Regions from separate parts of the Eubacterium sp. AF17-7 genome, predicted to be linked through region 1. Evidence: predicted binding sites of a transcription regulator. Region 1 holds the regulator's gene; each other region holds the start of a gene.

Region 1 (7,880 bases):
GCTCTGCTGTGTTGTAACTACCTGACCTCTACCTCCGCATCGGCTACATGTTTCAGGTTGTGTTCCAGGCTTTGCACCTGTTCCATGACATGTTGTACATTCATCTTTAAGATTAAGACTTAATTCCTTTTCGCATCCAAATACAGCTTCTTCAAATGTTATTCTGACTGAAGCACGAATATCTGCTCCTCTCATAGGACCATTGCTGTTTCTTGAACTACGTCTGCCTCCGCCAAATATATCTCCGAATATGTCTCCAAATATATCTCCAAAGTCTGCAGAATTAAAATCAAATCCTCCGGCTCCTGCTCCTGCGCTTCCATCAAATGCTGCATGACCGAATTGATCATACTGACGTCTCTTATCAGCATCACTAAGTACAGCATATGCCTCTGATGCTTCTTTAAACTTCGCCGCAGCTTCTTCCCCAGGATTTACGTCCGGGTGATATTTCTTAGCCAATTTTCTATATGCGCTTTTTATTGTGGCTTCGTCAGCATTTTTATCAACGCCTAATACCTCATAATAATCTCTTTTTTCCGCCATTTTTATCACCTTTCATATTAGTATGAATAAATAATCTGCAAATAAAACACGGATGTCATACCCTAGTCCTATTTTCATTATTTTTATATTAGTATAAATAACTTGTAAAACCCGTCCGGGCTAAACCCGGACGGGATACATTCTATCATATTCTATAACCCAGTGCTATATGTGTATTCAGATTATACTTCCTTGTAGTCACCATCAACTACATCATCTGCTCCAGCTCCTGCATTAGGATCCTGGTAAGCTCCCTGTGCTCCCATATCAGGACCTGCTCCCTGTGCTCCAGCCTGTGCCTGAGCCTGTTCATACATCTTTGAGAATACTTTCTGTGAGCTTTCCATTAATTTTTCTTTTCCATTCTTTAAGCTTTCAATCTGAGCATCTGTGATGTTCTGGTCATCTGTAATTTCAGCAATTACAGCCTTTAATGCATCGATGTCAGCCTGAACTGCTGCCTTATCATTTGCATCAATCTTATCACCAACTTCATTCAAAGCATTTTCTGTCTGGAATACCATTGAATCAGCTTCATTCTTAGCATCAATGCCTTCCTTACGTTTCTTATCCTGTGCTTCAAATTCAGCAGCTTCTTTTACAGCCTTATCGATATCTTCATCAGACATATTTGAACCTGCTGTAATTGTAATGTGCTGTTCTTTTCCTGTTCCTAAATCCTTAGCTGAAACATTTACGATACCATTTGCATCAATATCAAATGTAACTTCAATCTGTGGAACACCTCTCTTTGCTGGTGGGATTCCATCAAGTCTGAACTGTCCAAGGCTCTTGTTATCTCTTGCGAACTGTCTTTCACCCTGTACTACGTTGATATCAACGGCTGTCTGGTTATCTGTTGCTGTTGAGAATGTCTGGCTCTTCTTTGTAGGAATTGTTGTATTTCTTTCAATTAATCTTGTTGCGATACCACCCATTGTTTCAATTGATAATGAAAGTGGAGTAACATCAAGAAGTAAGATTTCGCCTGCGCCTGCATCACCTGCAAGTTTACCACCCTGAATTGATGCACCGATTGCTACACATTCATCAGGATTCAAACTCTTAGATGGTTCATGACCTGTAAGTTGTTTAACCTTATCCTGTACTGCAGGGATTCTTGTTGAACCACCAACTAATAATACCTTTCCAAGTTCAGCTGCTGTAATTCCGGCATCTCTTAATGCATTCTGTACAGGAACTGCTGTTCTTTCAACTAATGCTCTTGTTAATTCATCAAATTTAGCTCTTGTAAGAGTTAAATCAAAATGCTGTGGTCCTTCAGCTGTTACTGTAATGTAAGGGATGTTAATGTTTGTCTGTGTTGCTGAAGAAAGTTCCTTCTTAGCTTTTTCTGCTGCTTCTTTAATTCTCTGAAGTGCCATCTTATCTGTTGTAAGGTCTACACCTGTCTTTGTCTTGAAGTCAGAAATCATATAATTTGTAATTGCTTCATCAAAGTCATCACCACCAAGTCTGTTATCACCTGAAGTTGATAATACTTCGATTACACCATCACCAATTTCAATAATAGATACATCAAATGTACCACCACCTAAATCGTATACCATAATCTTCTGTTCTTTTTCATTATCAAGACCATAAGCTAATGCTGCAGCTGTTGGCTCGTTGATAATTCTCTTTACATCAAGTCCTGCAATCTTACCTGCATCTTTTGTTGCCTGTCTCTGTGCATCATTGAAGTAAGCAGGTACTGTAATAACAGCTTCTGATACCTTTTCACCTAAGTAAGCTTCAGCATCACCTTTTAACTTCTGAAGAATCATTGCTGAAATTTCCTGTGGTGTATATTTCTTATCATCAATTGCTACTTTGTAATCTGTTCCCATATGTCTCTTAATTGAAGAGATTGTCTTGTCAGCGTTTGTAACTGCCTGACGTTTAGCTGTTTCACCAACTAATCTTTCACCTGATTTTGCAAATGCTACTACTGATGGAGTTGTTCTAACACCTTCTGCATTTGTAATAACTGTAGGTTTTCCACCTTCCATAACTGCTACACATGAATTTGTAGTTCCTAAGTCAATACCAATAATCTTTCCCATGATATATTTCCTCCTAAATTGATAATTTTCTTATTTCTCGGTTTTCCGAGTTCAAATATATGTTAAATAATTTCTTATTTGTAAAATTAATTAGCTACCTTAACCATGCTATGTCTTATAACACTGTCTCTATATTTATAGCCTTTCTGGAATTCCTCAACAACAACATTTTCTTCTAATTCGTCATTGTCTTCATGCATTACTGCATTGTGTAATTCCGGATCAAACTGTTGGCCTTTAGCTTCAATGACTGTAACTCCCATTTCTTCAAATGCTGTCATCAACTGCTTATATATTAAATTCATTCCCTGACCTGTTGGTGATTTCTGTTCTTCTTCTGATAATGCTGCGATACCTCTTTCAAAGTTATCTACAATCGGAAGAAGTTTTTCAATAATTGATCTTGCACCAACTTCAAACATTGCTGATTTTTCTTTTTCGCTACGGTTTCTATAGTTTTGGAATTCAGCCATAAGTCTTTGATGTTTATCAGTTAACTCTTCTATCTGCTGGTCTTTCTTATCTTTCTTTCCAAATATTTTTTTCTTTTCTTTTTTGTCTGAAGAATTTTTATCTTCTGCTTCTTTTTTGTCTTTATCTTCTTTAGTATCTTCTGTTGTTTCTTTTTCAGTTTCTACTGTTTCATTTGTATCTTCTACTGTTTCTTCTTCAGTTTCAGATTTTTCTACCTTTTCTTCTTCAGGCATATCGTTAATATTCTTTTCCATTGGACCTTCCTTTCTATTCGTCTTCCTTCTTGAAAGCATCGCTTAACTGGCCCTTAACTGTTCTTAATGTCTCTACAACTTTCTCATAATCCATTCGCTTCGGACCTATAACTCCGATGGTACCTTTAATGCCATCTTCTAATTCATAAGTTGCTGTTACAACACTACAATCCTTCATTCCTTCTACCGGAGTTTCTTCACCGATATAAACCTGAATTCCTGTTTCATTATCATTTACCAAATTGGTTAATGGCTTCTTTTCTTCAAATGTTGAAAGCAACAAACTTGCATTCTCGTTACTGCTTAATTCAGGATACTTCAAAATATTCGTTGCACCTGATGTATAAATCTTCATCTGTGCTTCTGATGCAATGGCTTCTGTAATTGCCTGTAACACATCTGTTACTAATTCTTTATGTTCACCTGCATTAGATGTAAGTGTTGAAATAACAGCTATGTTAATCTGCTCAACTGCTAATCCTGCAAGACTTGTATTGAGTGCCACATTAAGTCTCAAAACCATTTCTTCATTAATCTGGTCTTTAACTTTTATAATCTTGTTTACTACTCTGTTTCTTCCCGAAACAACAATACATAAAATCTGATTGTCATCCATAAGTGACAACTGAATGAATTTTATCTTATCTTCGTTATCCCTTGATGTTGAAATCATTGTTGCATAATTAGTATTGGTTGCAAGCATCTTCGCCATATTCTGAAGAAGGGTTTCAACCTTATCAACCTTTTCAAATAAAAGGTTTTCTCTTTCAGTTACTTTCTTTTCTCTGTTGTCTAATTCCTGAACTTTTTCTTTCATTAAATCGTCAACATAAAGTCTGTAACCTTTATCTGTAGGAATTCGTCCTGCTGATGTATGAGGCTGAACTATATATCCCATCTCTTCTAAGTCAGCCATCTCATTACGAATGGTTGCTGAACTTAAGTTAAGATCTGTATACTTAGAAATGGTTCTTGAACCAACGGGCTCGCCTGTTTCCAAATAGTTACGAATGACTGCCTGTAATATTTTTACTTTTCTCTCTGTCAGTTCCATATTCCATCTCCTTTCTACTTTATTAGCACTCGTCAGTTTTGAGTGCTAACATCTTTCATAAATTAAAATAGCACCCACCATATTATTTGTCAACATTTTTGCAAAAAAAATTATAGAAACTTTTGTAAATAATTTGTGAACATAGAAAAATAGCACAAACCTTAAGGATGTATATAATATCGAAAGAACGCTTTCGCTGCTTGCAATTAAAAATGTATATAATATCGAAAGAACGCTTTCGCTGCTTGCCACTCGTAGCAGTTCTAATGTTCCATCATATGGTCTGACATTAGAACCTTCGGTTCTAGTCATTCCATATGATGTAACATTGAACCGACGGTGGCAAATGCTCTTTCGTTATTATATACATTTATCCGGTTTGTGCTATGATTTTTATTAGTATTAAATAGAATATTTTCCATATTATAATAAAAACTCTGATAATACTACATTGCTTACATCAATTCCTCTTTCGGTAAGTTTTATATTGTCGTTTTCGGTTTTCAATAATTTCTCCTGTGTGAGTTTTTCTAAGACATTACCGTATACGTTTTCTATCTTCTTATTAAAAAGTGTTTCAAATTTAGTTTTGTTTACTCCTTCCATCATTCTAAGGCCTAAAAACATAAATTCTTCCATCTGATCATTTTTAGAGAGTCTTTCAATGTTTTTATGAATTGAACCTAATCTATTATAATCAGTATCAAAGTCTGTATCATTATCACTTTTCTTTCGATAAATTTTTTCTTCGAATACAGATTCATCTTCTCTTGATTGTTGATTATTATTTTCAAATTCATAATCATCTTCATCTTCAAATAAATAATCCATCATTTCTTCACTTCCATATTGAAAAGCTGTCATTTCATCCATATTATCTTCGCAATTGTATATTTCATTTATGAAAGCAATGTACTTATTTAAATCTGAAATATTATTATATCGTTCATTTTCTAATAAAGAAGCTGCTCCTATTCCAAAGCCAATATAATTTTTTTTCTGCCAATATCCTACGTTATGTCTGCATTCCATGCCTTCTTTACTATAATTTGATATTTCATATCTGTGATATCCATTTTCTTCTAAGATATTCTTTGTCATGTAATACATTTCACGCTCAGTATCTTCATCAGGAAGTATATCCTTTCCCTGCAGTGCTGCTTCATTTACTCTGTCATACATTATCGTGCCCTCTTCTACTATAAGGCTATACGCCGATATGTGCTCTGGATTCAAGGCAACTACCTTTTCTAGAGTTTCATTATATGATGAAATCGTTTGTCCCGGAAGTGCACTCATTAAGTCAATGTTAATATTGTCAAATCCACATTCCCTTGATATTCGATAATTATCCAAAAACTCCTGCCATGTGTGTATTCTTCCGATGCTTTTTAATTCATCATCATTTGCCGACTGAAGTCCTATGCTTAATCTGTTCACTCCGGTTTTCTTGTAAACTTCTAATTTTTCTCTTGTCAAAGTGCCCGGATTACATTCTATTGTTATTTCTGCATTTTCATTTATATTTGCATATTTTTTTACTGCATTCATTATGCATTCAAATAAATGTGATTCCAATATAGAAGGGGTTCCTCCTCCAAAAAAGATTGAATCTACTTCATATCCATTCAAAACATTTTTTGACAATTCAATTTCTTTTATTAACGCATCCACATACTCCTCTTTAGTTTTGCAATCTGCCCTGTCGGAGAGAAAATCACAATAATCACATTTTTTTACGCAAAACGGAATATGGATATATATTTCTAAATGTTTGCTCATTTTTACCTCTCTTTTCAACTAATAAGGTCCCTCTGCCTGCTGCAAAGAGACCTTTTATATTAATCTTCGTCCAATTTGAGTACTGCCATAAATGCTTCCTGTGGTATTTCAACGTTACCAACCTGACGCATTCTCTTCTTTCCTTCTTTCTGTTTTTCAAGAAGTTTTTTCTTACGTGAAATATCGCCACCATAACATTTAGCTAAAACATCTTTTCGCATTGCCTTAACTGTTTCTCTCGCAATTACTTTACTTCCAACTGCTGCCTGAATTGGAATTTCAAATAACTGACGTGGTATTTCATTTTTAAGTTTCTCGCACATTTTTCTGCCTCGTTCATATGCTGTAACATCCGGAACTATAAATGAAAGTGCATCCACTTCTTCCTTATTAATAAGAATATCAAGTTTAACTAACTTAGCTGCTTCATATCCTTTCAATTCATAATCAAATGACGCATATCCTCTTGAGCGGGATTTAAGTGCATCAAAGAAATCATATATTATTTCATTTAACGGAATATCGTATTCGAGTAATGCTCTTGAACCTTCTACATATTCCATTCCTATATATGTTCCTCTTCTTTGCTGACATAATTCCATAATAGCACCGATAAATTCAGTTGTTACCATTATTTCCGCATGAACAATAGGTTCTTCCATATGCTCAATTTCACTTGGGTCAGGCAAATTAGAAGGATTTGTAAGTTCTATAACACTTCCATCATTTTTATATATTTTGTAAATAACACTAGGTGCAGTTGTAACTAAATCAAGATTGTACTCACGCTCAAGTCTTTCCTGTACAATTTCCAAATGAAGCAATCCTAAAAATCCGCATCTGAAGCCAAATCCTAATGCAAGTGATGTTTCAGGTTCATACTGCAAAGCTGCATCATTTAACTGTAATTTTTCAAGAGCATCTCTTAAATCAGGATATTTTGCTCCATCTGCCGGATAAAGTCCACAGTAAACCATAGGATTAACTTTTTTGTATCCGGGAAGTGGTTCTGCACAAGGATTATCTGCATTAGTAATAGTGTCACCTACTCGCGTATCTTTTACGTTTTTGATGCTGGCTGTAATATATCCAACCATGCCTGCACTAAGTTCATCACATGGAATAAACTGTCCTGCTCCAAAATATCCTACTTCAACTACATTTGCTGTTGCTCCCGTAGCCATCATTTTTATATTCATACCTGCTTTTACAACACCATGTTTTAAACGGCAAAAAACAATAACTCCCTTATACGCATCATATAAGCTGTCAAATATTAATGCCTGAAGTGGTGCGTCAACATCTCCCTGTGGTGCCGGTATTTTTTCCACTATCTGTTCTAATACTTCTTCTATATTTAATCCTGTTTTTGCTGAAATAAGTGGTGCATCATGAGCTTCAAGTCCGATTACATCTTCTATTTCATTTATAACTCTTTCAGGATCTGCACTAGGCAAATCTATCTTGTTGATAACAGGGAATACTTCCAAGTCATGATCAAGTGCCATATAAACATTTGCCAAAGTCTGTGCTTCTACACCCTGTGCTGCATCGACAACAAGGATTGCACCATCACATGCTGCAAGGCTTCGTGATACTTCATAGTTAAAATCGACATGTCCCGGTGTATCGATAAGGTTAAAAATGTATTCTTCTCCATCTTTTGCCTTATATACCGTTCTTACTGCCTGTGACTTAATCGTT
Region 2 (7,880 bases), on a different contig from region 1:
ACCTGTTGCAAAATATATAAAAAATACAGATAAACCAATTTTTACAAAGCAATCTGGAAATTATGAAGGAGAACAAAAAGTTGGTATATATTCCTTAAGTTCTAATACTGATATATATTATACAGTTTTAAGTGGTGAATGGGCAGAAGTCGCATGCCTAAATGAAGGTAGTTTTAAAAAATACGATGAACCGATAAGCGTATCACAAACGTCAACTATATTAGCGTATGCAGTTGGAAGAGAAGCTAATTCGAGTGAATTAGAAAGAGTAGATATTAAAATTAACGAAGAAACAACAACAGATAGTGAACTGACATCAAAGGATACAACAACAGAAGTAGTGACGGCACAAGAAACAACAGAGAAAATAACAAATAAGGATACTACGACTGAAAAAATTACTGAAAAAGAAACAACAACTCAAAGAGAAGAATTACTACCAACAAAACCATCAGGCTTGCAAGCAATAGTTGATAAAAATAATAACTACAATATTTATTGGATTGCCGGAAACAATGTAATGTATTATCAAATCTATGTGAATGGAGAAAACGTAGGTAATACTATATCAACAAATTATAGAATTCCAGCATCGTACTTTACTAATAATGGAGAATATAAAATTGAAGTAGAAGCAGTAAACAATATTGGAGCATCTGATAGAGCTGTTGTTATATATAAAGTTGAAAACGAGGAAGTGAGTTCGGATGGTATTGCAACGGGAATAAGTAATATACAGAAAGAAACAACAGAAAATTTGGCAACAATTCGTACAGAAAATGTTGAAAAATCATCAACTACAATGTCACAACAAGCTATAAGTAAAGAAAGTACAACAAGTGTTTCTATAACAACAAAAGAATCAATGAATAATGTTGTTATAGCAAAGGCATCAATCAAGAAGATTATAAACAAAGGTAAAAAGAAAATTTTTGTTAATTGGAAAGCACAGAGAGGAGTTGATGGATACCAGATACAGTATTCAACTAATAAAAAGTTTACTAAGAAATTAAAGAATAAAAATGTAAAAGGTTTCGTTAAAGAAAAGATGACAATAAAAGGATTAAAGAAAAAGAAATTATATTATGTTAGAGTCCGTGCGTATAAGAAAAATGGAAATGAAACTGTTTACGGTCCTTGGTCAAAAATTAAAAAAATAAAGATTAACAAATAACATATTATTTTATTTTGTTATGAGACAAAAATGCCAAATCTTATTGTGAGAAAAAACAGTAAGATTTGGCATTTTTTTGATTTAGTTATTCTTATTTATATGTTAAAGTTAATATTGGTATTAGTATTTACAAAGGCAGAAAATATTAAACGAACAACAGGGAGATATTATGGAAAAAACAAATGATGTAATCATAACATTGATAAATGGCGGGTTTTATGAAATCTTTTTGATTTTTGCAATGTACTATAGTTTCGTGATTTTACTTGGAATAGAGAAAAGCAAAAGAAGAATTTTTTTACCAATATTCTTTGCTAGTATGCTTACTTTTAATTTAACAATAATGTATTATACATATTTTGGAGATGACTCTGTTAATAGTAAGTGCATTATTTTGATGCTTCAGGGAATAAATACTCTGATTTATTTTTGTACATTAAAAGTGATAACAAAGAAAAAATATTTGGAAATATTTATTTCAGACATGATAGCACAGATAATATCTATTGTTATATCATTTAGCCCAATTACAATAATAGCTCATATACTTGGGAAAAAACAAAGAACTCTTATAACATTAGAATTGAGTTTAAATAATATAATTACCTTTGCAACAGTATTAGTGATAATGATTGTATTGATTGCAATAGAAAAATATGTGCTTAAAAGGTTTTTTGATGATTATTTTAAAAGTGAAATAAAACATAGAATATTTTGGTGGATTATTGTATTGATATTTACCATAAGCGGATTAACTACAACAGCTATTCAAAGTGGAAGTACTATCTTTATTGCAATGAATATTATTATGATTATAATAATGTTTTCTGTGTTATATGCAGTTTCATGGTTTATGCGTTTGCAAAAAGAAAAACAGATAAAGAAGGAAAATCAGATTTTAAGTATTGAAAATGCAGTTATGAAAGAATACTATAATACATTAAAATTTCAGATGGAAAGAACAAGAAAGTTTAGACATGATATTGAAAAGCACATGAATTTGATAAAAGACATACAAACATCTAAAAGAAGTAAGCAGGATATTTTAAAATATGTAGGACAAATTGAGGAACAATATAATAATCTTAAAACGATAGATTATTGCGGAAATCCTGTTATAAATGCAATATTTGTAAATAGAAGAGAGCAATGTGAAAATCAGGGAATTAATATTAAAATTAAAGTAGGAAATTTTGATGCCAAACAAATTTCTGAAATGGATTTAGTGGCGTTACTCTCAAATATATTTGATTTAGTAATAGAAAATAGTGAAGTTACAAATGTGAAAAATTTAGATTTTAAATGCTCTAAAGAAAAAAATAATTTCTTAATCTGCATTAAATTTGATGGTAATTTTAATAAAAATAAAGATAAGATGAAAATTAGTGTAATAAAAGAAATTACAGAGAAATACCAGGGAGTATTTGATGATAAATATTTGAATGGAGCAAATGAGATTACGGTTATTATTTAAAGAAAGATTGTATTTTGAAAATAAAATATAATACAAATGAAAAGGTAGATTAATGTATAGCGGAAAAGAATTAGTTATAAATATGATAAATGCAGCAGTTTTAGAATTGCTGGTAAGTATTGCAACATATTATGCAATTAAAATATTACTTGGGGTACAAAAAGATAAAAGATTAAAATTGTTTTGCATTATTTTAATGAAATTATTTTTTCTTAATTTGACAATTGTGTTTTATAAATATACACACATACTTACGCAAGATGAGACTAATACAATAACTATTATTAATGGAATATACATATTGATATTTTTTGCCCTATTAAAATTACTCACAGGTAAACCATATTTAAAAATTATGTTAGCAAATTTTATTGTCGAGACATTTGGAATTGCATTTATAGTTATGCCTACGGTTGTGATAACCGGTGGAAAGAATGATATGCTACCTTATTTTGTAAAAACAAATATGGATAGTAAAAACATTATAATAGCAATTGTCGCATTATTAATATCTATATTTGAAATTTTTATAATGACAACAATTATAAAGAAATGCTTTGGAAACTTTTATGAAAAGAGAATAAAGTATCCTATTATATGGTGGATGCTATTGATTGTTTTTGATATGTATGCGTTTTTTGTTAATTCTGCGAAATCTTTTGTGACTAAAGAAATCATGTTTGTTATTGTTTTATATGTTTTTAGAATTTGCACAGCTATTTTAATTATGTATAGTGTATCTTGGATAATCCGCAAGAAAAATGAAAAAAGAATAGCACAGGAAAATAAAATTTTAAATATAGAAAATACAGTAATGAAGGAATATTATCGGACACTTAAATATCAGATGGAAAATACCGAAAAGATTAAACGTGATATTGAGATTAAAATGAAAGAAATCAGAACGTTATTAAGCCAAAATAATGAAATTGATTCTTTTGAAAAAGGCATTTGCGAAATGCCAATGATTAGCGATAATAATTTGTATAATTATTGTAATAACATATTGATTAATTCAGTTATTGAAAATAAAGTAAGACAATGCGGGCAAAATGAAATTAATATAAAAATTGAAGCTGATGTAAATGAACAGATTTTAGTAAGTGAAATTGATTTAATAGCAATAATAGCAAACCTATTTGACAATGCGATAGAAGAAAGTAAAAAATTAAAACAAGGGGAAATTGAATTTTATTGTAAATGTAATATGGAAGTGCTTGAAATTAAAATTAATAATAAAACTTTAAAACAAAGTCCGATTACAATTGGTGATACAACTAAGAAAAACAAGCAGGAACATGGAATGGGACAGGCTATTATATATGATATTGTTAAGAAGTACAACGGAAAAATTAAGGTGTATGTTATGGAAAATAGATATTATACAGAGATGGTAATATAAGTTCACAAAATCTTCACAAAAAAATTAGCACTCACCTCTTGACAGTGCTAATAAAACGAGTTATAACGTAGTCAGAACAAAGGAAGAGAGTTAAAAGATAAGGATTTAAAGATTAATGAATGATAATTCAGGTAATTGTTTTTAGTGAATGATGATTCAGCAATCAGTAAAAATCCAAGTGTTTAACCAAAACCTTAGTTTACAATATAAAAACTACACCTCGGATTTCTCCGATAGTGCAAATATAATTTTTATATCTGATTTGAAAGGAGATATGACTTATGATGATGCCTAGTATTTTTGGAGAAAACTTATTTGATGATTTTATGAATGATTTTACAGATGATTTTGCATTCCCGGCATTTGCTGATGCAGGAAAAGAATTGTATGGTAAACATGCAAAGAATTTGATGAAAACAGATGTAAAAGATACTGAAAACGGATATGAGGTAGATATAGACCTTCCGGGATTTAAAAAGGACGAAATCCAGATGAAACTGGAAGATGGTATGTTAACAATCAGCGCCGCTAAAGGTCTTGATAAGGATGAGAAAGATAAGAAGGGTAAATATGTAAGACGTGAACGTTATGCAGGAAGTTTGAGCAGAAGCTTTTATGTAGGTGATAATGTAACAGTCGAAGATATACACCCTAAATATGAAAATGGTATTTTATCATTCAATGTTCCAAAAGAACAGGAGAAGATAGAACCAAAAAGTAAATACATTGCTATTGAAGGATAAAATAGCATAAGATGAATCATCAGAAGATGAATCATCAGAAGATGATTTGAATAAAACTCCCTTTGCCGATGCGTGAAGGGAGTTTTTATATGCCATAAATTAGTTATACGTAGAGTGAAAATATTAAATTTTCAAATAGTAGCTTTCAATGGAAATATCCATTATGGTATAGCAAAAATATTAATGCAAAAGGCGATTATTTTGCAATGAACAGTAAAAATATGAAAATAAATGATTTCAATTTAATAGAAGAGTATGTAAGATAATATAGTTTATATCGAATAATATGGAAGAAATTAGGATAAACATTTAGAAGCGTAATTATTTAAATACGCATAGTATATATGCTGTCTTTTATGTATAATAGATATATTGACGAAGATGTAAAACTTAAGGAATACAAAAATTGTTCCGTTTTGATAACTGTTTTTAATAATAGTCATGAATAAAAATAAATATATTATAAAAAGAGGAAAAAAGAATGAATCACTATGTGTTAGAAGTATGCGTGGATTCTGTAGAATCAGCTATTGCGGCAACTAATGGAGGGGCAACCAGAATTGAATTATGTTCAAATATTATTATAGGAGGAACAACGCCTGATTTAGAGTTATTTAAAATAATAAGAAATAAAATTCAAATTCCAATAAATGTTATGATAAGACCAAGATTTGGAGATTTTTGCTATACAGAATCGGAATTTGAGATAATGTGCAGACAAAGTGAAAAATTTGCAAGAGAAGGAGCAAATGCCATTGTTATAGGTTGTCTTAATCCTGATGGAAGTTTGAATGAGGCATATATGAAGGAAATTATGAATATGGCAACAGGATGCAGAGTTACTCTTCATAGAGCATATGATATGTGCAAAAATCCATTTGAAGCATTTGAGACCGCTAGAAAATTAGGCGTAGATACAATATTGACTTCAGGACAAAAAAATAGTTGTATTGAAGGTGCAAAGTTAATTAAAAAACTAGTTGAAAGATCAAGTGGTATAGAGATTTTAGTTGGTGCAGGTGTAAATTCAGATAATATTATGGAAATAGCTAAAATAACCGGGGCAAAAAGCTTTCATATGACAGGTAAGGTTGTAGAAAACAGCAAAATGGAATATCGAAATGATGATGTTAATATGGGAATTTCCGGGTTAAGTGAATATGAAATTTATAGAACAGACGAAAAAAATATAAGAAAAACAGCTGAAATGTTAAAATTATTAAAATAATGCTTAATATAATTATACAAATAATTTGCACATAGTTTAAATAATTAAATTGTAGAAAAATAATAAATTTATTGTTGCATGATTTAACAATAAGTGATAAAACAGAATTTGTAAAAAGTAATAGTTAGTTGCGTAGAAAGGGATACATTGCAATAAAGTGTCTTGATTACAGAGAACCGAGGTAGCTGAGAATCGGAAGAAAAGAATTGTTGTAACATCACCCTGGAGCATCTCTCCCAAAACTTTTTATAGTGAGTAGGCAGAGACGTAGTCTTCACGTTACAGAAGAAGCTGTTGGATGTGACAGTGATAAGTGGTTTTAATTAGTGATAATTATTTCAAACAAAGTGGTACCACGAAATTGATATTTTCGCCTTTGTTGTCGTAAGACAATGAAGGCTTTTTCTTTTGTAATAAAAGAATAAACTAGCTAAATAATAACAAAAGAGAGGTAATACAAATGAATGGAATCTTAATGATGGTAATTGCGATTGTAGTACTTGGAGGAGCGTATCTTCTTTATGGTCGTTACCTTCAAAACAAATGGGGCATTGACCCTAATGCAAAAACTCCGGCATATGAATTACAGGATGGAGTTGATTATGTACCGGCGGATACAAATGTGGTATTTGGACATCAGTTTGCATCAATAGCAGGTGCGGGTCCTATTAATGGACCTATTCAGGCAGCAGTTTTTGGTTGGCTTCCTGTTTTATTATGGTTGCTTGTAGGTGGTGTGTTCTTCGGAGCTGTTCAGGATTTTGCATCAATGTATGCATCAGTTAAAAACAAAGGTCGTACAATTGGTTACATAATTGAAGAATATATTGGAAAATTAGGAAAGAAATTATTTTTACTTTTCTGTTGGTTATTCTGTATTTTAGTAGTTGCAGCATTTGCAGATGTTGTAGCTGGAACATTTAACGGATTTACAGTACCTGAAGTTGCAGGACAGGCAGTAGAAAAAATCTCAGCAAACGGTGCAGTAGCAATGACTTCAATTTTATTTATTTTTGAAGCAGTAGCACTTGGAATGATTTTAAAATATGCAAAATTAAATAAATGGGTAAATACAGTAATAGCAATTGCAATGTTAGTAGTAGCAGTAGTAATTGGTTTAAACTTCCCTGTTTATTTAACAAGAGAAACATGGCATCTTTTTATATTCGCTTATATATTTATTGCCAGTGTAGTTCCTGTATGGGCATTATTGCAGCCTAGAGATTATTTAAACAGTTATTTATTAATTTTTATGATTGTAGGTGCAGTTGTAGGTATATTTGTTTCAAATCCTTCATGTAACTTACAGGCATTTACAAGTTTCAACGTAGATGGACAGTATATGTTCCCAATTTTATTTGTAACAATAGCATGTGGTGCCGTATCAGGTTTCCATTCACTTGTTTCATCAGGAACAGCTTCAAAGCAAATTAAAAATGAAAAGAATATGTTACCTGTATCATTTGGTGCAATGCTTATGGAAAGTATGCTTGGTGTAATCGCATTAATCGCAGTTGCTTCATTTGCAAAAGGAGAAGCAGCAGCACAGGGCTTAACAACACAGCCACAGATTTTTGCAGGTGCAATTGCAAACTTCTTATCAGCAGTTGGTTTACCACATAATTTAGTATTTACATTAATTAACCTTGCTGTTTCAGCTTTTGCTTTAACATCACTTGACTCAGTTGCAAGAATTGGTCGTCTTTCATTCCAGGAATTCTTCTTAGATGAAGGAGTAACTGATGATAATATGACACCATTCCAGAAGGTAGTAACAAATAAGTATTTTGCTACAGTTATTACATTAGTTCTTGCATTCTTACTTGCAAAAGTTGGTTATGCAGAAATTTGGCCATTAT
Region 3 (7,880 bases), on a different contig from region 1:
AAGTAGAAAGTGTATCAGACAATATTGAACAATTATCAAAGGACGTGAGCAAATTATCACAGATTGGCAGTGATTTAATAGATAAAGCAGTAGCCTTTGGTATAGATATAATTATTGCAGTAATTATATTTGTAATTGGGAAATTTATAATTAAATTTATTCTTAAGTTTGTAGATAGAATATTTGCCAAATCATCAGCAGATGAAGGTGTAGCGAAATTTATTCATTCCGTATTAAAGGTTGCTCTATACATCATACTTGCAATTACAATTTGTGGACAGATTGGTATAGAAACAACATCATTTGCAGCAATTGTTGCTTCCGGAGGTTTAGCAATAGGTCTTGCATTTGAAGGAAGTTTATCAAATTTTGCAGGTGGCGTTATGATTTTAATTATGAAGCCGTTTACTGTAGGAGATTATATAGAATCAAATGGAGTTGAAGGAACAGTTTATAAAATTGATATTTTCTATACTTCTTTAAAAACAGTAGATAACAAATCTGTAAAATTACCGAATGGAACGTTGTCAAATAGTATTTTGACCAATTATTCAATGAATGAAAAAAGAAGAGTGGATGTTGAGGTTGGTATAGGATACGATGATAATATAGAGCTTGCACGTAAAGAACTCGAAAGAGTGATGAACAGTTATTCTAATATAATGCGCGATGAGGCAAACGCAGTAGTTGTCAAAAATTTAGCAGATAGCGCAATTATAATGGAAGTTAGAGTGTGGGTGCCTACTGAATATTATTGGGATTGCAAATTTTATTTAAACGAAAATATACGTGTTTCTTTTGATAAAGCAGGAATTTCAATTCCATTTAATCAGCTTGATGTAAATGTGCACAATGTAGATTAAGCTATTTTGATAAATAGTAGAGCCTATATTTTTATGAAAAAACTTAGTTACAAACTTAGGTATCATATATTTGCTAAAAAAACTGAGGTTAATCCAATGGGATGGATTTAAACCTCAGTTTTTTATTAAAATAAATTCTTTTATTTGCTTAAATATTCTTTGTTAATAGCGATTACTTTATCCATAGCTTCTTTACCTGGAGCACCAATTGTTAAACGCTTATCAACACATGTCTTAAGACTGATTGCATCATATATATCTTCTTCAAATACTGGACTGATAGCCTTAAATTCATCTAATGTCATATCGTCAAGAGAAATACCTTTACCTTCACAGAATAAAACAAGCTGTCCAACAATGCCGTGAGCATCTCTAAATGGAACTCCGTGATTTACTAAATAATCAGCAGCGTCTGTAGCGTTAGTAAATCCGTTTTTAGCGCTGCTTTCCATAACATCCTTATTGAATGTCATAGTATCAATCATTCCTGTAAATAATGCAATACAACCCTTTGTAGTGTCGATTGCGTCAAATGCAAATTCCTTATCTTCCTGCATATCTTTATTGTAAGCAAGAGGAATTCCTTTCATTGTAGTAAGAATAGAAGTAAGAGCACCATAAACACGTCCTGTCTTTCCTCTGATTAATTCGGCAATATCAGGATTCTTCTTCTGAGGCATAATACTTGAGCCTGTACTATAAGAATCATCAATATTTACAAATCTATATTCGTTAGAATTCCATATAATAATTTCTTCACAGAATCTGCTTAAATGCATCATGATTGTAGATAAAGCAGACATTAATTCAATTACATAATCTCTGTCAGAAACGGAATCCATACTATTTAATGTCGGACCATCAAAATTAAGCAAAGAAGCAGTGTATTCACGATCAAGAGGATATGTTGTTCCAGCTAATGCACCTGCACCTAAAGGACAATAATTCATACGGTCATAAATATCTGTTAATCTGCTACGATCTCTTTTAAACATTTCAAAATATGCTCCAAAGTGATGAGCTAATGTTACAGGCTGAGCTTTCTGTAAATGAGTAAATCCAGGCATAAAAGTTTCAGTGTTTTCTTCCATAACTTTCATTATGGACTGAAGCAGAGTTTTTAATAATGAGTCAAGCTCAACAACTTCGTCACGAACATATAATTTCATGTCTAATGCAACCTGGTCGTTACGGCTTCTTCCTGTGTGTAATTTCTTACCAGGCTCGCCAATTCTTTCAATAAGATGAGCTTCAACAAAACTATGAATATCTTCATGTTCAGGAGTAAACTCTAAATGTCCGTTTTCGATATCAGTTAAAATGCTATTTAATCCGTTAATAATTGCAACTTTATCTGATTCTTCAATAATTCCCTGTTTTGCAAGCATGGTCACATGAGCAATACTTCCCTGAATATCCTGTTTATAAAATTTCTGGTCAAATGATAATGACGCATTAAAATTATGTACTAATTTATTTGTTTCTTTTGTGAAACGGCCTCCCCATAATTTCATATGTAATTCCTCATTTCTTTTTTGTATTTATATCTTACAAATATATTACAATAAACAAATTGATGAAAATCTTTTTGGTATAAACAAATTTCTGAATCGTTTTTGTTATATATTGCGCTAAGACATCTTTAAAATTATAGCATTATAACAGTAGTTTTTCAAATATATATTTGTAGAGTAGATGTTTTGAAGCTATGCATATAATAATGTATTTTAATTAAAATTTATATTTTGAAAGTAATTACATAATTTTATAAATGGATTAAATTTAATAAAGCAAAAATATAACAACATATAACAACATATAAAAGTAAAATATAACAACAAATAAAACAAAATCGATACAATATAATAAGGATTTTTTTATGTGCACATATTTACATAATCATATAGAAATTATTATTTGAAAATATTCTGCAATATAATATAATGGTTCGTGGATTAAAAAATTAAATTAATGTTAGGATTAAAGCAGCTTCGTGTATTATGCATATAAAGTCCTGGCATTGAGATAAAAGGAAGAAAAATGAAATTATATTTAGCACCATTAGAAGGAATAACAGGATACATATATAGAAATGCCTTAGCGGCAGTATTTGAACAACCGGATAAATTTTTTGCACCGTTTATAGGTACAAGTCAGAATAAAAAATTTTCTAATAAAGAAGTAAGAGATATAAATCCGCAAAATAATAAAATAAATGTTTTGATTCCTCAGCTTATGACAAAACAGACTGATCAGGCACTTAGTGCAATGAGTAAATTAAAAGATTACGGATATACAGAGGTTAATATAAATGCAGGCTGTCCGTCAGGAACAGTAGTATCAAAAGGACGTGGCTCAGGCCTTTTGAAAAATCTTGAAGATTTAGATATTTTGCTTGATAAAATGGTAAATGAGTCAGGGATGGAAATATCAGTAAAGACGCGAATCGGAATGTATGAGCCGGAAGAATTTTACGAAATACTCGAAATATATAATAAATATAATTTAAAGGAATTAATTATACATCCAAGAGTGAGAGAAGATTTTTATAATAACACTCCTAATTTAGAAGTTTTTGAGTATGCTTATGAAAACAGCAAAAATAAACTTTGTTACAATGGTGATGTAAATAGCGTAGATGATTATAATAAAATTATAAAACGATTTCCAAACATAGATAGTGTAATGATTGGTCGTGGAGCAATTACTAATCCAAATATTTTTTCTGAAATACGAGGTGGTGAGAGAGTCACTAAAGAAAAATTGTATAGATTTAATGAAATTATATATAATGATTATAAAGAAGTAATGAGCGGTGATAGAAATCTTTTATTTAAGATGAAAGAAGCATGGAGATATATGTCACCACTATTTGAGAATTATGAAAAGAATTGGAAACGAATCAAGAAATCAAATGATTTAAAACATTTTAATAGTGCTATTGAGGAAATGTTTAACTGTGATATTATAAATTAGATAGTATCGAATAGTTATAAAAATGGACACTTGAATTGATACACCATCAATTTTTTATCTGACTTTTGATGGCAGTACAAAATAAGTGCCCATTTTTTATTAGAGAAGAAGTGAACTGTAAACTATTTAACAATTATACATATTCTCAAATAATATTATTTAGTTATGATTTCAAGAATCTTGTTGCTTCTTTCAATAAAAGCTGTCATTGATTCCGGATTAAGAGGTGTATGACTAATCATTGCGAGGTCGTATAACTGCTTGCAAATTAAATCAGTATTTTCTCCCTCAGGATTATCAATGATATATTTAACAAGGTTGTTGTTTGAATTAAGAACCAGAGTTTCACCTGCACCACCAAACATTGAAGGATCCATTCCTGCCATTCCATACATCTTCATCATGTCCTGCATACGACGGCTTTCTTCTGATAAAGTAATCATGGAAGAAATAGAAGAATCTTTCATCTTTTCAACCTTAACATTAAGAGTATCTCTGTTTAAAGCTTTCTTAAATGCCTCAGTTAGTTTGTCAGTCATATCTTTTAACTCGTCTTCATTCACTTCTTCTTTAAAAGTATTTGTCAATTCAGCATCAATACGAATAAACTTAACATTTTCATTTTTCTGCTCTAATTGTGTTATAAATGGTTGGTCGATAGCATCCTTTAAAATAACAACATCTATATTCTCATTTCTGTACATATTAATGTACTGACTTTGCTGAACTGGGTCAGTTGTATAGAAGATTGTATTCTCATGAGCTTCTTTATTTTCCTCTAAGCATTCTTTGAATGTAAGGAATTTATCGTCAATATTTTTAAATAAAACATAGTCAGACATTTTCTCGCAGAATTTTTCATCTTTAAGGCATCCATATTTAATAAACGGTGAAATGTCATCCCAGTATTTCTCATAATTTTCTTTATCTGTTTTACACATTCCGGAAAGCTTATCAGCAACCTTCTTAGTAATATAATCAGAAATTTTCTTAACGAATCCATCATTCTGAAGAGCACTTCTTGATACGTTAAGTGGAAGGTCAGGACAATCGATTACACCCTTTAATACCATTAAAAATTCAGGAATAACTTCTTTAATGTTATCAGCAATAAATACCTGATTGTTATATAATTTGATAACACCTTCTACAGATTCGAATTCAGTATTAATCTTAGGGAAGTAAAGAATACCCTTTAAGTTAAATGGATAATCCATATTCAAATGAATCCAGAATAAAGGTTCCTTGTAATCCATAAATACTTCATGATAGAACTGCCTGTATTCTTCTTCACTACATTCATTTGGATGTTTTGTCCAAAGTGGAACAGGATTACTAATGCTCTTTGGTCTTTTAAGGATTTTAGCTTTAGTAGTAGCAGGAGAAACCTCTACAACCTCTTTAGTTCCATCTTCATTTTCTTTTTCTTCAGTTTTAGCTTCTTCAACAATAGTTTCAATTACTGTATCTTTGTCAGTTACTTCTGATTCAGGAATTGTATCATATTCCGGTTCAGCGTTTGGGTTAGAAAGGAATATTTCAACAGGCATAAAAGAGCAGTACTTGTGAATGATTTCACGTGCTTTGAACTCATTTGCAAATTCTAAGCTATCATCATTTAAATATAAAGTAATCTTTGTACCTCTGTCTGTTTTATCGCAGTCATCCATAGAAAATTCGAGACCATTTTCACATTCCCATTTTACAGCCTTAGAACCTTCTTTATAAGAAAGAGACTCAATAGTAACTCTATCTGCAACCATAAAAGCAGAATAGAAACCTAAACCAAAATGACCGATAATCTGATCTTCATTAGTTTTGTCTTTATACTGTTCAAGGAAAGCTTCGGCACCTGAAAAAGCAATCTGATTGATATATTCATCAATTTCTTCAGCTGTCATACCGATACCGTTATCGATAAATGTTAATGTCTTGTCTTTAGCATTGGCTATAACCTGAACTTTAAGTTCACTTTCTTCGTCATCTTTAAATTCATATTCTCCGATAAGAGATAATTTTTTTAATTTTGTAATTGCATCGCAACCATTAGAAATAAGTTCTCTGAAAAATATATCGTGATCAGAGTATAACCATTTCTTTATAATTGGGAAAATATTTTCACTGTTAATAGATAAACTACCTGTTGTAGCTGCCATATATATCACTCCTTTATATAAATCTATTAGTGTTTGCAAATACTATTTCTTTTTATTTTATCAATTTTCACAATTCCGAAGTATTTGCATTCACCATAATTTTTACGTTTGATATATATTTTAGACAGGTCAAATGTAAAAGTCAAGAGAAAATTAGCACTCGATAAAAAAGAGTGCTAACAAATGTGCAAGAAGATGTGTTTATGAGTTTTAAAATTGTATTGAATTTATAATTTATTCGATTTCAAGTTCGAAATGCTGATTTAGTAAAGTAGTAATTTGTTTATCCCAGAATTTATCAATGGACTTGTCCATTGTAAATATACTTAAGGAGGTACCTGTAATAACATTTAACTTGTTGTTTTCATAATTAATATGTATGTACATTCCTAAAACCTGCGAAGCTTCAATGTTAGTATCAACAGAAGTTAACATTTTTTCAATATAAGAATTAGGAAGTTTTAATGTGATTTTAAATTTTAATGGAGCGTTTTTCCCTTTGATAATTTCAAAACATATATGTCTGATACTTCCCCATGAGATGAAATCGTCTTCAGGTTCTTCAAGTTCATTTTTTTTAATAAAATCTTTGTTAACACGGCCATCAATAGAGAACGTATTGATGGTTGTTAACTCTAATTCACTTATAAGCATGTAGTCAAATGTATCTTTTATAAAAATTGCGTTCATAAATTCATTTTTGCTAATCACATTAATTGCTATCATGGAATGTCTCCTTAAAAAATTCATAATAAATAATTTGCAATAATAACTATAACAAATTAGAAAAAGTCAGGCAATTAAAAAGTGGTAAAAATTAGTGTGAAAAATGATTTAAATTATCAAAGAATAAATTAAAATAAGTAAAGTAACAAAATTGACTTTTAAGGTTACAAATGATATAAAAGAATATAATTGTATTGGGTTTTATTTTTTCTGTAGAATGAATATAAATATAAAATAAAATGATATATTTTAAATAACGGGATGAGATGGATAAACAAAGATACAAAATAATTACATGAAAGGAACAGAAAAATGGGTTTTATTAAAGGAGCAATTGATGCAGTAGGTGGAACATTTGCAGATCAGTGGTTAGATTATTTTACACCACCGACAAATTTAGGAGCAGGAGCAGTTATATATAAGGCTGTTCTATCAGAAACGAACAGAGGAAGAGGATCAAATACAAAAGGTTCAGTAGGAATCATTTCTAATGGCTCAAAGGTAATAGTGCCTGAAGGAACTGCACTTATAACATTACAGGATGGTGCAATTACAGCTTGTATATGTGAGCCGGGAGAATATCTTTTTAAGTCTGATGATGTTAACGCAAAGTCATTTTTCGCAGGGGATTCTATAATTGAATCAGTAGTAAAACAGTCCTGGGAAAGATTTAAATTTGGTGGTGAACCATCAGCACAGCAGTTGGCTGTTTATGTTAATATGAAAGAAATTCCAAATAACAGATTTGGAACACAGTCAGAAATATATTGGGATGATGCATATTTGGGAACTCAGGTAGGAGCAATGACCAGAGGAACATATACAATGAAGATTGTAGACCCAATATTATTTGTAAAGAACTTTGTGCCTGCTACATATTTATTGCCTAATAACGAAGTATTTGACTTTGCAGATATGGATAATCCTGCAGGAGAACAGTTATTTAATGAAGTTGTTGGAAGTCTTTCAGCAGCATTTTCCAAATATACAAATGACCCGGAGCGAGGTAACAGAATAACTAAGATTCAGTCTGACCAGCTTGGCTTTGCAAAATCATTGTCTGAGGTAGTAGAAGAAGCATATCAGTGGAAAAGTGACAGAGGATTGGAAATTGTTAAGGTCGCAATTCAGACAATTGAATATGACGAAGATACTAAAG
Region 4 (7,880 bases), on a different contig from region 1:
ATTGGAACCGGAAGCATATTTCCTATAACACAGATAATATAAGAAGCTAATAAAGGCATTCCAATTGCCTGTGAATAAATTAACGCTCCTCTAAGTTCAACAAGAGGAACCATTGAAATCAAAAATATTATGATGTAATTTAACATAAAACTCTCCTTAAATAATTTTTCTAATACTATACCAGCATTTTGAAGTATAACATTCCCTATTGTTTTTCACAAGTCCTTTTGGGGATTGCTTTGTTGCTTCTCTACGTTAATAATGCCCCCAAATTAAGCAATCTTATTTTTTTATTTACTATTTATCTCTTCTTATAATTTGCTTATTTGAATTCATTTTATCAACTGTAACAAATACATAATCCTGTTTCTTTAATTCTTTTATAACAGTTTGTGCTGCATCAACAGAGCTTTCAAATATGTCATGCATTAAAATAATATCTCCATTTTTTACGTTTTTTAAAATTTTATCAGTTACAATGTCCTTATTTTTATATTTCCAATCTAACGGGTCAACATTCCACATAACTACAGACATTGATGTTTCGCTTAAAAGTTCATCAGTAAAACTGCCAAACGGTGGACGTATGTATTCCGGGGTATATCCTGAAATATTTGTAATCCATGCATTTGTAGTATTAATCTCCTCTACCGCCTCATCAAATCCTAATTTCGTTAACTGACTATGATTAAATGTATGATTTCCAATCAGATGTCCTTCATTTTTCATTCTTATAACAATATCTTCGTTTTCTTTTATATTTTTCCCAACTAAAAAAAACGTCGCCTTTACATTTTCTTTTTTCAAAATATCTAACAGTCTTGGGGTACATTCACTGCTTGGTCCGTCATCAAAAGTTAACGCAACCCTCTTTATGTTTTTATATTTATTTATTGTTTTCAAATTATTTTCTGCTGTTTCTATAGTTTTTTTCTTCAAATTTCCCATTATAAATAAAAGCGGCAATATCATAATTAATGCAATAACCCACCATTTTTTTAACTTCATTTAAATCCTCTAAATCTTATTTTTATGTTTTTTTATCTTCTTTAAATTATATATATTTGTAAAGTGGAATATGTTTAATAGGACGTTTTAAACAAAATAAAAAGCTGAATTACCAACATGTTAATACGATTCCTGTTATTACACAAGTCCATATTTTATGCTAATAATTCAGCTTTTATATAATACCAGAGTCAAAAAGACCTAAGCCCACATAAGTTTGCTTATAAGTGGTCGAAAGACCTTTGTCTGATATCTTTGTCTGATATCTTTATCTTATAATCATTTTTCCATCTTTTGCATCAACCGTAATAGTATCTCCCATATTTACATCTCCTTGTAAAATAATCTTTGCTACTAAGGTTTCTACATTCTTCTGTAAATATCTCTTAAGCGGTCTTGCACCATAAACCGGATCATATCCATTATCTGCGACAAATTTCTTTGCCTCGTCTGTAAGCACTAAATGTAAATCTTTGTCTGCAAGTCTTTCATTCAAATTTGCAACTATTAAATCTACAATTCCGCCAATATTATCACGGGTAAGTGGTTTAAACATAATAATTTCGTCTAATCTGTTTAAGAATTCAGGTCTGAAATGATTTCTCAAATCATTCATAACCATCTCTTCTGCCTCAGGCTTTATATCACCATTGTCATTGATTCCTTCAAGCAAATATGAAGAACCAATATTTGACGTCATAATTAATATTGTGTTTTTAAAGTCCACTGTTCTGCCCTGAGAATCTGTAATTCTACCATCGTCTAATACCTGTAATAATACATTAAATACATCCGGATGAGCCTTTTCAATTTCATCAAAAAGTACTACCGAATATGGTTTTCTACGAACTGCTTCAGTAAGCTGACCGCCTTCATCATATCCAACATATCCCGGAGGCGCTCCGATTAATCTTGACACTGAATATTTTTCCATATATTCACTCATATCAATACGAACCATATTTGTCTCATCGTCAAATAAATTCTGCGCAAGTGCTTTAGCAAGTTCTGTTTTACCTACACCTGTAGGTCCTAAAAACAGGAACGAACCTATTGGTTTACCAGGATCTTTTATTCCCGCCTTTGATCTGATTATTGATTCAGTAATCTTTGTAACTGCTTCATCCTGTCCAATTACACGTTTGTGTAACTGTTCATCCAAATGAAGAGTTTTATTTCTTTCTGTTTCTGTCAGTTTAGCAACAGGTATTCCTGTCCAACGTGAAATGATTTTTGCAATTTCTTCATCTGTAACACTTTCACGTACCAAAGACAAATCTTTATTTTTTACATTTGCCTCTTCACTTTCTAACTGTTTCTGTAACTGAGGTAATCTACCATATTGTAACTCAGCCATCTTTTCAAGATCATACTTGCTCTGGGCAATCTGTATTTCTTTCTTGACCTGTTCAACCTGTTCACGAAGTTCCTGTAATTTGTTTACAGAATTCTTTTCGTTTTCCCACTGAGCTTTCTTATTGTTAAATGCATCTCTAAGTTCAGCTAATTCTTTTTGAAGTTCCTCTAATCTTTCTTTGCTCAAATTATCGGTTTCCTTCTTTAAGGCTGCCTCTTCAATTTCCATCTGCATAACTTTTCTTCTAAGTTCATCAAGTTCTGTAGGCATTGAATCAAGTTCTGTTTTTATCATCGCGCAAGCTTCATCAACAAGGTCAATTGCCTTATCAGGCAAAAATCTGTCAGTTATATAACGGTCAGATAATGTTGCTGCTGAAACTAATGCACTATCTGTAATTTTAACTCCGTGGAAGACTTCATATCTTTCTTTCAATCCTCTTAAAATTGAAATTGTATCCTCCACTGTTGGTTCATTGACCATAACAGGTTGGAAACGTCTTTCTAAAGCCTTATCCTTTTCAATATATTGTCTATATTCATCAAGTGTTGTTGCACCGATACAATGAAGTTCACCTCTTGCAAGCATAGGTTTTAACATATTACCTGCATCCATTGCACCATCTGTTTTTCCTGCTCCGACAATTGTGTGTAACTCATCAATAAATAAAATTATCTCTCCGTTACTGTTCTTTACATCTTCAAGTACAGCTTTTAAACGCTCTTCAAATTCACCTCTGTATTTAGCACCTGCTACCAATGCTCCTAAATCAAGTGAAAATATCTTTTTATCCTTCAATCCATCCGGAACATCTCCACTTACAATTCTTTGAGCCAAACCTTCTACTGCTGCTGTTTTACCTACACCGGGTTCACCGATTAAAACAGGGTTATTTTTTGTCTTTCTTGACAATATACGAATTACATTTCTAATTTCACTGTCTCTTCCAATAACAGGGTCTAACTTTTGATTTCTTGCTCTCTCAACCAAATCCTGTCCATATTTTCCAAGTGCATCATAAGTAGCCTCAGGATTATCATTTGTTACTCTCTGATTTCCTCTTATCTCAGCTAATACCTTTAAGAATCTTTCCCTTGTAATACCATATTCTTTGAAAAATTCTTTAACTTCTTTATTTGGCTTAGCAATCATAGCAAGGAATAAATGTTCAACTGAAACATATTCATCTCCCATTCTCTTTGCTTCATCTTCTGCAGCTAATAATGCTGAATTAAGACTCTGACTAATATACCTCTGTCCGCCTTGTACTTTAGGTTTCTTACTAACATAATCTTCAATTCTGTTTTTAAAATGTGTTGTCTGGATTTCCATCTTTTCAACTAATTTTAAAATCAGACTGTCTTCTAAATTAACAAGGCTGTATATTAAATGTTCCTGATCAATTTCCTGATTACCAAATTCCTCAGCAACCTTTTCACAGTTCTGAACTGCTTCAATTGACTTCTGTGTAAATTTACTAATGTTCATCTTCTATACCTCCTTAACTTCTGTTTTAAATATTAGTTCTTCACTCTCTTTCTTAGGATTTTCCTTTCCTACAAATACGTTATAGCACTTTTGTTAGCACTCGTCAAGAGCGAGTGCTAATTATTTTTTTAGTTTTTCTTTTGTTTTCATAAAAAGAACTGTTACATATCAATAACGCAACAGTTCCTTTTATGTAGCACAGAGCAAGCCGTAGTCATTAAATCATAGGTTTGCTTACCCTGACATCTTATATACTATGTATTTACGTATTATTATCCGCCTTAATTTCATTAAAGTTTAGAGTATATCTATATGTTCTCCATTTAAAGCTTTGTTCATACTACGGACTGCACAGAATTTGCCGCACATTGAACATGTATCTTCATGTTCAGGTGCTCTGTCTGCTCTAATTGCTTTTGCAGTTTCAGGATCAAGTGCGCATTCCCACTGAGCATCCCAATCTAAAACTCGTCTTGCATCTCCCATTTTATCATCTATATCTCTTGCGCCTCTTACGCCTTTTGCGATATCAGCTGCATGAGCTGCGATTTTACTTGCAATTATTCCCTGCTTTACATCATCTAAATTTGGAAGTGCCAAATGTTCTGCAGGTGTAACATAGCAAAGGAAAGCTGCTCCACTCATTGCTGCAATTGCACCACCAATAGCTGCTGTTATATGATCATATCCGGGTGCTATATCTGTAACTAAAGGTCCTAAAACATAAAATGGTGCTCCCATACAAATTGTCTGCTGAACTTTCATGTTAGCTGCTATCTGATCCATTGGTACATGTCCCGGTCCTTCAACCATAACCTGAACATCTTTTTCCCATGCTCTCTTAGTTAATTCTCCAAGACGAACAAGTTCTTCAATCTGACATACATCTGTTGCATCTGCAAGACAACCCGGTCTGCAGGCATCTCCTAATGAAACAGTAACATCATATTCTCTACATATATCAAGAATTTCATCATAGTATTCGTAGAACGGATTTTCTTCTCCTGTCATGCACATCCATGCAAAAACAAGTGAACCTCCTCTTGATACAATATTCATTTTTCTTTTATGTTTGCGAATCTGCTCTATTGTTTTTCTTGTAATTCCACAATGAAGTGTAACAAAATCAACACCATCCTGTGCATGTAAACGTACTACATCTATAAAATCTTTTGCTGTTAAAGTATCCAAGTCTCTCTGATAATGAATTACACTATCATATACAGGTACTGTTCCTATCATTGCAGGACATTCACTTGTAAGTTTTTTACGAAATGGCTGTGTGTTTCCATGACTTGATAAATCCATGATTGCTTCGCCACCCATCTTTACGGCTGACATAACTTTTTCCATTTCAACATCATAATCTTTGCAATCCTTAGAAATTCCAAGATTTACGTTAATCTTTGTTTTTAACATAGAACCTATTCCTTCAGGATCGAGACACTTATGATTCTTATTAGCAGGAATTACAACTTTACCACTTGCTACAAGAGGTAAAAGCTCCTTTACTTCCATTTTTTCTTTTTTTGCTACAATTTCTAATTCCTTTGTTACAATTCCTTTTCTTGCAGCTTCCATCTGTGTTGCATATAATCTTTCTTCCATCGTAATTCTCCTTTATTATTTTACTTTAGTATATTCATTTGTAATAGCAAATCCATGATTCATAGGTCCACTTCCCTTTCCTAAATCAAGCATAGCTGCTAATGCTCCTGAAATATACTCTTTGGCTCTAAAAACTGATTCTTCCAAATCATATCCTTTTGCCAGATTTGATGCTATTGCTGATGATAATGTACACCCTGTTCCATGGGTATTTGGATTATCTATTCTTTTCCCATGAAACCATTTGAATTCATTATCTTTATATAATAAATCGCTGGCATCATTTTGGTTATGTCCTCCTTTGCAAAGGACTGCACAGTTATATGTTTTTGCAATTTTTTCTGCTGCCTTTATCATATCTTTTGAGTTGTTTATTTTTATTTGGGCCAGTTCTTCTGCCTCCGGAATATTTGGAGTAAGAATCGTTGCCAAATGAAACAATTCTTTTTTTAATGTGTCTACAGCATCTTCATTAATAAGCCTTGCGCCACTTGTTGCCACCATTACCGGATCAATAACAATATTTTTCGCTTTATATTGTTTTAATTTATCAGAAATAACTTTTATAAGTTCTTTCTCTGAAACCATTCCTACTTTAACTGCATCCGGTTCAATATCCGTAAATATGCAGTCAATTTCCTGTGCCAGAAATTCAGGTGTTGCATTCTGTATTGCCGCCACGCCTGTAGTATTTTGAGCAGTTAGAGCTGTAATGGCACTCATAGCATACACTCCATTTGCCATCATCGTCTTTATATCTGCCTGAATACCTGCTCCACCACTTGAATCACTTCCTGCAATTGTAAGGGCTGTCTTCATATAATTCTCCTACTATTTATTATTTAATTTTCTTTTTTGTCACATATATAGTAATTCTATATATGTTCTCTAGTCTTACTTTACCTGATAATATTATTCTACAATTTTGCTTATTTCTTCTTTTAAGCCACTAGCTGCATTTTTTATATTATTTGCTCCATAAATTGCACTAATTACTGCAATTCCGTCTATTTTACTTCCTGTTAATTCTTTAATGTTGTCATGAGTTATTCCTCCTATTGCTACAACAGGAATTGACACTGCTTCACATATTTCTTTCAAAGTTTCATACGTTACTTCTTTTGCATCATCTTTTGAATTTGTCGGAAATACTGCTCCTACTCCAAGGTAATCTGCACCTCTTTTTTCTGCCAAAAGTGCCTGTTCTACTGTCTGTGCGGATACACCTATGATTTTATCAGGTCCTAATTTTTCTCTTACCATACCTGCTTCCATATCACTTTGTCCTACATGGACACCGTCTGCTCCTATTTCTACAGCAATATCCACATTATCATTTATAATGAAAGGTACTTTATATTCTTTGCATAACTTCTTTAGTTCTTTTGCCTCTTCAAGGAAATGCTCCTCATCTAATTTTTTCTCTCTTAACTGAAGAAAAGTAACTCCTCCGTCAAGACTTTCTTTTACTACTTCGTATAAAGTTCTTCCGTTTAACCAATATCTGTCTGTTACTGCATACAATAACAAATCTTTTTTATCTAATTTCATATTTTGCTCCTTTATCGAGAGTTTCCTTATCCATATTATAGATTGCATCAATAATTCTATTTCTATATGTAGAATTACCGTCTCCCTCTTTCATATAACTCCATCCGATTTCACCTGCAAGCCCCATTGTACAAACTGCTGCTGCAGCTGCCTCTAACTGTTCGTTAGGATTTGCTACTAAAAATGCTGTCATCATTCCTGAAAGCTGACATCCTGTTCCTGTTATTTTTCCCATTTCAGCACGGCCATTTCTTATAACGAAGCATCTTTTTCCATCGCTTACTAAATCAATTGCTCCTGTAATAGCTATTATTGTTTCACTCTTTTTTGCAAATTCTTTTATAAACTTAATTGAACTTTTCAAGTTTTCTTCAGTAACTGCATCTGCTACATCAGCATCCACACCTTTTGTTGTTCCGCTACCATAAGCTAAAGTCTTAATCTCTGATATATTTCCACGAATTGCATTAAATTTAATTTTTTTCATTAACTCCACTGCAGTATTTGTTCTAAGTGTTGAAGCTCCTGCTCCAACAGGGTCAAGTAATACCATATGCCCTAATTTATTTGCTCTCTTTCCTGCAATAAACATACTTTCTATAGTTCTCTTATTCAATGTACCAATATTAATATTTAAGCCCTGGCAAATACTAGTAATCTCCTCAACATCTTCCGGTTCATCAGACATAATCGGACTTCCTCCACATGCCAATAAAACATTTGCCACATCATTAACCGTTACATAATTTGTAATATTATGAACCAAAGGTGTATTATTTCTGACTTCTTCTATGTATTTTCCTAACATGTACAATTCCCTCCTTTTACAAAAATAATGCGGATATGCCTATAAAACACATCCGCACAA

The links. Region 1 encodes HrcA, which represses chaperone genes, less so after heat shock. Its sites were predicted from a motif close to TGTTAGCACTCNNNNNNNNNGAGTGCTAACA; they were not measured.
Region 2: DWW96_RS03695 (Hsp20/alpha crystallin family protein) is a predicted target of HrcA. The motif match lies at 4,073-4,103, and genes of this name have one in related genera.
Region 3: htpG (molecular chaperone HtpG) is a predicted target of HrcA. The motif match lies at 6,147-6,177, and genes of this name have one in related genera.
Region 4: clpB (ATP-dependent chaperone ClpB) is a predicted target of HrcA. The motif match lies at 3,945-3,975, and genes of this name have one in related genera.

Annotation. Positions count from the first base shown of each region.
Region 1 is NZ_QTWU01000005.1:59,689-67,568, reverse strand. Features, by position in the region: gene dnaJ (molecular chaperone DnaJ) at 1-546, opposite strand, end outside; gene dnaK (molecular chaperone DnaK) at 729-2,612, opposite strand; gene grpE (nucleotide exchange factor GrpE) at 2,699-3,340, opposite strand; gene hrcA (heat-inducible transcriptional repressor HrcA) at 3,354-4,394, opposite strand; gene DWW96_RS13830 (hypothetical protein) at 4,440-4,706, opposite strand; gene hemW (radical SAM family heme chaperone HemW) at 4,818-6,176, opposite strand; gene lepA (translation elongation factor 4) at 6,236-7,880, opposite strand, start outside.
Region 2 is NZ_QTWU01000002.1:86,836-94,715, forward strand. Features, by position in the region: gene DWW96_RS03680 (InlB B-repeat-containing protein) at 1-1,174, shown strand, start outside; gene DWW96_RS03685 (hypothetical protein) at 1,344-2,648, shown strand; gene DWW96_RS03690 (GHKL domain-containing protein) at 2,701-4,050, shown strand; gene DWW96_RS03695 (Hsp20/alpha crystallin family protein) at 4,332-4,793, shown strand; gene DWW96_RS03700 (copper homeostasis protein CutC) at 5,275-6,021, shown strand; T-box leader at 6,146-6,402, shown strand; gene DWW96_RS03705 (carbon starvation CstA family protein) at 6,482-7,880, shown strand, end outside.
Region 3 is NZ_QTWU01000002.1:163,827-171,706, forward strand. Features, by position in the region: gene DWW96_RS04010 (mechanosensitive ion channel domain-containing protein) at 1-863, shown strand, start outside; gene argH (argininosuccinate lyase) at 1,004-2,377, opposite strand; gene DWW96_RS04020 (tRNA-dihydrouridine synthase family protein) at 2,904-3,839, shown strand; gene htpG (molecular chaperone HtpG) at 3,995-5,995, opposite strand; gene DWW96_RS04030 (DUF5721 family protein) at 6,230-6,721, opposite strand; gene DWW96_RS04035 (SPFH domain-containing protein) at 7,034-7,880, shown strand, end outside.
Region 4 is NZ_QTWU01000012.1:70,895-78,774, reverse strand. Features, by position in the region: gene DWW96_RS10485 (small multi-drug export protein) at 1-146, opposite strand, end outside; gene DWW96_RS10480 (polysaccharide deacetylase family protein) at 298-1,008, opposite strand; gene clpB (ATP-dependent chaperone ClpB) at 1,277-3,853, opposite strand; gene thiC (phosphomethylpyrimidine synthase ThiC) at 4,151-5,461, opposite strand; gene thiD (bifunctional hydroxymethylpyrimidine kinase/phosphomethylpyrimidine kinase) at 5,477-6,280, opposite strand; gene thiE (thiamine phosphate synthase) at 6,374-7,012, opposite strand; gene thiM (hydroxyethylthiazole kinase) at 6,999-7,820, opposite strand.